2 regions of the Caballeronia sp. SBC1 genome follow, and region 2 is predicted to be linked to the other one. Evidence: riboswitches for the same ligand, from Rfam matches in the RefSeq annotation. Region 2 holds a riboswitch; the other holds the start of a gene.
What was found. Region 2 has a riboswitch for glycine ahead of SBC1_RS23935 (D-amino acid dehydrogenase). Riboswitches for the same ligand answer to the same signal wherever they lie in the genome.
Positions count from the first base shown of each region.

Region 1: another riboswitch for glycine. It lies ahead of gcvT (glycine cleavage system aminomethyltransferase GcvT); the one in region 2 lies ahead of SBC1_RS23935 (D-amino acid dehydrogenase).

Region 1 is NZ_CP049156.1:3,903,614-3,907,024, forward strand. Features, by position in the region: gene SBC1_RS17490 (TetR/AcrR family transcriptional regulator) at 1-6, opposite strand, end outside; gene SBC1_RS17495 (ABC transporter six-transmembrane domain-containing protein) at 125-1,039, shown strand; glycine riboswitch at 1,084-1,206, shown strand; glycine riboswitch at 1,250-1,384, shown strand; gene gcvT (glycine cleavage system aminomethyltransferase GcvT) at 1,516-2,640, shown strand; gene gcvH (glycine cleavage system protein GcvH) at 2,709-3,089, shown strand; gene gcvP (aminomethyl-transferring glycine dehydrogenase) at 3,159-3,411, shown strand, end outside.
Region 2 is NZ_CP049157.1:1,321,794-1,325,204, reverse strand. Features, by position in the region: gene SBC1_RS23940 (mechanosensitive ion channel family protein) at 1-1,009, shown strand, start outside; glycine riboswitch at 1,470-1,566, shown strand; gene SBC1_RS23935 (D-amino acid dehydrogenase) at 1,712-2,929, shown strand; gene SBC1_RS23930 (LysR substrate-binding domain-containing protein) at 2,958-3,411, opposite strand, start outside.

The DNA of each region.
Region 1 (3,411 bases), on a different replicon from region 2:
CGACATGTTCGATTCCTTTTTTCAAGCGTGAACGAATTAGCTGTGCTTGCGCTTTGAGCGACTGCTCAATTATAATTTGAGCAGTCGCTCAAATTATAGCGTCGATTTTACCCAAGGTACGGTCATGTCATTCGTCACACCAGAAATCCGGATAGTTGAGAGCGAAAAGGTCGCTCAGCAATCCGCCGCATCAACACTTAAAGCCATTGCCCGGGCCTATCCGGGCAAGCTGTTCTGCACGCTGTCGCTCGTCGCACTGGAGAACGCGCTGTTACTCGCCTATCCGTTGTTCGCCGGATTCGCCGTCGATTCGATCATGCGCGGCGACGCTCACCACGCGTTGTTCTACGCTGCGATTGTATTGGCGTTCTGGGCGGTCGGTGCCGCGCGCCGGGCCGTGGATACGCGCACCTTCACGCGGATATACGCCGATCTGGCGGTGCCGGTGATCCTCAATCAGCGGCTGCAAAACCAAAGCACGTCGACGGCTGCGGCGCGCGTGGTATTGGCCCGAGAGTTTGTCGATTTCTTCGAAAAACACGTGCCGACCATGGTCACCGCGTTTGTATCCATAGTGGGCGCCGTGGCGATGTTGCTGGCAATCGAGCCGTGGATCGGCGTGGCCAGCCTGATTGGATTGATGCTGTGCATCGCCTTGCTGCCGCGTTTTGCACGACGCAACCAGAGCTTGCATCAGCGGCTGAATGACCGGCTGGAAAAGGAAATCGGCTTGGTCGCGAAGGTCGGTACGCTCACCTTGAAACGGCACTATCGTGTGCTTTCCAAGCTGCGAATCCATCTGTCGAACCGTGAAGCCGCGGCGTTTCTCTTTGTCGGTTCCGTGGCGGCCGTGTTGTTTGTCATCGCCATCAGCCAGTTGGCCTTGGCGCCGGCGGTCAAGGCCGGGCATGTCTATGCGGTGATGACGTATCTCTGGACCTTTGTCAGCAGCCTCGACGAAGCACCGTACATGGTCGATCAACTCGCGCGCTTGCGTGACATCGGGAAGCGCGTGGATCCTGGGCTCAGCAAGGATTAAGGGCCGCTGCCGTTTGACAAGGTGAATTCGGTCGCGTAAATTCGCCGCACGCGTCGGGAGAGAGCGCTGGCTTCGGTCGTTGGTGTTCAAAACGACATAAAAACGAAGCCGCGCCGCCGAAGGGGCACACCCACAAACTCTCAGGCAAAAGGACCGGCCGCGTCGAAGTTCCGTATTTGAATTGCGCCTTGGTTGGGCGCCAAAAACGGAAAGTCGAACTCTGGAGAGCGGCATCGGCTGATCAGGAAGTACCAGCCAGATGCCCACCGAAGGGGCGCGCGTTGGACGTCGGATTATCGGCGAACAGCGTGCAATCTCTCAGGTACCGAGGACAGAGGGGTCATGTACCGGATCGCTACGCGGTTTGGGCTTTGCATGTTGCATTGCGTTATTCAATGCAGCAGGAAAAAGCCGAAACCCCGAGCGGGTTCGACGCATGGCCTTTTTTGTTTTCGCGCACGCCCGAGGCCCGCTCCATGTCTGATCTTCAACACACGCCCTTGCACGCCGCTCACCTTGCGCTCAACGCACGCATGGTGGATTTCGGCGGCTGGGACATGCCCGTCAATTACGGTTCGCAGATCGACGAACACCACGCGGTGCGCACCGATGCCGGCATGTTCGACGTGTCGCACATGCGCGTCGTCGATTTCACTGGCGACAAAGCACGCGAGTTCTTCAAGTACGCGATCGCCAACAACGTCGACAAACTCACCGTTCCCGGCAAGGCGCTGTATTCCTGCCTGCTGAACCCGGAAGGCGGCGTGATCGACGACCTGATCGTCTATTACTTCGCCGATGACAACTACCGCGTTGTCGTGAACGCCGGCACGGCCGAGAAAGACATCGCGTGGTTCGGCCATCTGAACGCTGAAGGCGGTTTTGGACTGACCATCACGCCGCGCCGCGATTTCGCGATCGTCGCCGTGCAAGGACCGAACGCACGCGAAAAAGTCTGGCAAGTGCTGCCGGAAACGCGCGACGCGACCGCAGAACTCAAACCCTTCAACGCCGTGCAATTCCCGGCCAGCTCGTTCGGCGACGTCATGCTCGCGCGCACCGGCTACACGGGCGAGGACGGTTTCGAAATCGTGGTTCCGGCTACGCAGGTAGAAAAGTTCTGGAACGCGCTGATCGCGCAAGGCGTGAAGCCCGCCGGCCTTGGCGCGCGCGACACACTGCGTCTCGAAGCCGGCATGAACCTCTACGGTCAGGACATGGACGACACGGTGTCACCGCTCGACGCCGGTCTCGCCTGGACTGTCGACCTGAACGATGCGAACCGCGCATTCGTCGGCCGTTCGGCGCTGGAAAAAAATGGATCGAAGGCGCGCTTTGTCGGCTTGATTCTGCAGAAGGAAAACGGCCGCGCCGGCGGCGTGCTTCGTGCTCACCAAAAAGTCGTCACAGCCGACGGCGAAGGCGAGATCACGAGCGGCACTTTCTCGCCGTCGATGCAGGAATCCATCGCGTTCGCCCGGGTGCCGGCGAGCGTGAAACCGGGCGACAAAGTGCACGTGGTGATCCGCGACAAACAACTGCCGGCAAGCGTGGTAAAACTGCCTTTCGTGCGCAACGGCAAGGTGTTGGCGGCGCTTTGAAGCGCCCTTAACAACCTGTTGAAACAGCCGCGCACGTCCCACCCTTATAGACCAACTGGAGCATCCGCATGAGCATCCCGGCCGACCTCAAATACACCGAATCGCACGAATGGGTGCGCACCGAATCCGACGGCACCCTGACGATCGGTATTACGGATCACGCGCAGGAAGCACTGGGCGATGTCGTGTTCATCGAATTGCCGCCGGTAGGTAAGACGGTTGCCGCTGGCGATGCCGTCGCGGTGATCGAATCGGTGAAAGCAGCATCCGATATCTACGCTCCCGTGGCCGGTGAAATCGTCGGCGCGAACGATGCGCTGACCGGCACGCCGGACCAGATCAACGGCACGCCGTACGAAAGCTGGCTCTTCAAGATCAAGCCCGCCGCCGACGCCAAGACGGATCGGTTGATCGATGCCGCTGCATACGGCGCCTCGATCGGCGAGTAAAACTTCTCAACGAACGTGCGGCGCGTTTAGCGCTCAATAGCAAACCACGCCGCACCAGCAGGAACTCTCATGAAGCTCGAACACCCGGACCGTCTGATGAACCGCTCATCCTTGTCCCTCGCCGCACTCGAATGCCACGATGCGTTCGCCCAGCGGCACATTGGCCCGGATGCGGCCGACCAGCACGCCATGCTCGAAACGCTCGGCTTCGCGTCGCGTGCGGCGTTCATCGATGCGGTGATTCCCGAGTCCATCCGACGCCACGAAACGCTGCCGCTCGGCGCGTTCACGCAGCCGAAAAGCGAGGCGGAAGCGCTGGCAT
Region 2 (3,411 bases):
TGGCGAGCGCCGCAAGTGGTTACGTGCCGCCGAACGCCGCAAGGTGTTTCATCGGCTGGCGCCACTCGTGCCTGCGGCCATCATCTATATTTCAGCCCCGCTGCTAATCGGCGTTTCGTTTCCAGTCATTTCCATGCTGGGCCGTCCGGTGGAGATGCTATCGGCATGCTTCATGGTCTTGACCATCCTGCGCGCCGCCTTCGCGTTCCTGGGCAGCATTGAAGATCGCTACAGTCATTTTCCCTTTGCAAGCCAGAGACCGATCAAAAGCTTTCTGCAGATAGCCGCCATTGTCCTGTACGTGCTTGCACTGATTGCCGTGGTCTCCGTGCTGCTGCATCGATCACCGGCCAATTTCCTCACTGGCGTGAGCGCGATGACTGCGCTGCTGATCATTATCTTTCGCGATTCGCTGCTGGGTTTTGTCGCCAGCATTCAACTGGCCGCATACGACATGTTGCGCGTCGGCGACTGGATCGAGGTTCCCGGATTCGTGGCTGACGGGACAGTCATCGACATCTCGCTGAACACGATCAAGGTTCAGAATTTCGATAATTCCATTGTCATGCTGCCGAGCTATGTGTTGTTGACGAACAGCGTCAAGAACTGGCGCGGCATGGTGGAATCCGGCGGACGGCGGGTCAAGCACGCGATTCATCTGGACATTGAGAGCATCAGGTTTTGCGACGATGAACTGCTCGTCAACCTGAAGGCGAGCACAGCCTTTCGAGTGCCGTTCACCGTGCCGGACGATGGGCATCGCCTGACTAACCTTGGGATGTTTCGCGTGTATCTGATGGAATACTTTCGCCAATACCCGGCGATCCGACAAGATATGTCGCTGGTGGTTCGCCAGTTGCAATCCACCAATCAGGGTCTGCCGCTGGAAGTGTTCCTGTTCGTGAACGAGACGGACTGGGAATCGTACGAACAAATCCAGTCCGATATGTTCGACCACGTCTACGGCATCTTGCCGCTGTTCAACTTACGCGTCTGGCAAATGCGCTAGCGGCGCCGGCTTAGCGTTCGGCGAACGCGGTCGCGCGCCCGCTATCCGGCCAACCCCTCGACAATACACACGACGACGGTGAAAGCGCCTATGCAGGCGGCCAGAGTGGCTGCTGCCTTCGAAAAAGGGGTCATGCCGGCCTCCAAAAATCTGTTAAAGGAAGCGCATTTTATATTGAATTGAAAGCGAAAAGAAATAATTGTATTAAATGAAAGATTAAGAAGATCATGGGTCGTCTGCGGCGACTATACGGATGCTGATCCTCGCATAATCATTAAGTATCCTTATTATTTCTTAACTAAAAAAGGCCGAACTGGTCTGCATCGAGACCTGCGTCCAGCGTTTCCCATTGACGCCGGCGATTAGCCGCCAATAGCTCCGCCCCAATCGATCCAAGTCGACACAAGTCGACAGCCCCCTTGCCTATCTTATTTTTAGACGGTATCTTGGCGGGGTTCCAATCGCTAGCGCGGGAGAGACTGTCACGGCAACACGGTGACGGCGCCGACGGAGCAACCGCCCCGGAAACTCTCAGGCCCAAGGACCGCGCAGCAGGAACATCTGGAGAGCGGCGCTTTAATGCGCCCACCGACGGGGATGTCGTGCGTGCAACGCCACGACTGAAACTCTCAGGTACACGGACAGATGGGGCATTAGACGCCGGAAATCCCGGCGATGCCCAACTTTCATCTGGACCTTGTCATGTCACAAATCGCCATCATTGGCGCCGGTATTACCGGCGTCACGACCGCTTACGCCCTCGCCGAACGCGGCCACGACGTCACCGTTTTCGAGCGTCACCGATACGCGGCGATGGAAACATCGTTCGCCAACGGCGGCCAGCTTTCCGCCAGCAACGCCGAGGTCTGGAACAGCATGGCCACCGTACTCAAGGGCCTGCGCTGGATGTTCACGCGCGACGCACCGCTGCTGATGAACCCCGCGCCGAGTTGGCACAAGTATTCGTGGATGGGCGAGTTCCTGCGCCAGATCCCTAACTACCGCGCCAACACCGTCGAGACAGTGCGCCTTGCCATTGCCGCGCGCGAGCATCTGTTCGGGATTGCCGAGCGCGAAGGGATCGACTTCGATCTCGAGCAGCGCGGCATCCTGCATATGTACCAGCAGAAGAAGGACTTCAATACCGCCGCGAAAGTGAACCAGCTTTTGCAGGCAGGCGGTCTTGACCGGCGCGCGGTGACAAGCGACGAAATGCGCGCGATCGAACCCACGTTGCAAGGAGATTTCCACGGTGGATTTTTCACACCGTCCGACTCGACCGGCGACATCCACAAGTTCACGCGCGGTCTGGCCGAAGCTTCCGAGCGGCGCGGCGTGCGCTTTCACTACGACACGCAGATCGCGGATATCCAGCAGCGCGGCGACGGCCCATTCGCCATGCGTGTGCTGCACGGCGGCAGCGCGGGTAACGAGCAGCAACATGGCTTCGAGCGCATCGTGGTGTGCGCCGGCGTGGCAAGCCGCCAGATAGCGTCGATGCTCGGCGACCACGTGAATATCTATCCCGTGAAGGGGTATTCGATCACCGTGTGCCTGGATGACGCCGCGAGTCGCGAGGGTGCGCCGTGGGTCAGCCTGCTCGACGACAGTGCGAAGATTGTCACGAGCCGCCTTGGCGCCGACCGTTTCCGCGTAGCGGGTACGGCTGAAATCAACGGCTTTAATCGCGACATTCGCTCGGACCGGATCGCACCGCTTGTCGACTGGACGCGGCGCTATTTTCCGGGTGTCGCGACATCGCGCGTGATTCCCTGGGCGGGCTTGCGGCCGATGCTGCCAAGCATGTTGCCGAAGGTCGGAAGCGGCAAGCGGCGCGGCGTGTTCTACAACACGGGACACGGGCATCTGGGATGGACGCTGTCAGCCGCGACGGCGCACAGCATTGCCGAGCGCATGTAAATTCGCGGGACTGGCTCTGTAAGCCGGTTTACGCGAACTTGGCCGCGCTCGCCCGTAGCGGCCGCTCAACCGGAGCATCAAGCACAAGCCGACCGAACTCCTGCGCAGCCAACGTAGGTTCACCCTTGCCCCATAGCAACCTGAATTCCGCTTCCGGCAAGGGTGGCAAACCGTACTGCCCATCGACAACCACAATGCCCGGCTCGAGGTCATCGCGTGTCAGCGGCGTGATCCCGAGCCCGGCCATCACGGCGGCGCGAATACCCGACTGACTCGACGATGTAAACGCGACATGCCAGTCCACCGGCTGGCCATCGAGCGCTTCGAGCGCCACTCGCCGATTCACACACGGCGCCGGAAAAAATGCGAGCGGCAGCGACGCCCCCGTGCGCGCTTCGAAGGATTCGGCCGCCGCCCAGACAAACCGCGTACGCCGCAACACAATACCGTCAGCGTCCCGATCCGTTTCTCCGTGCACGCAC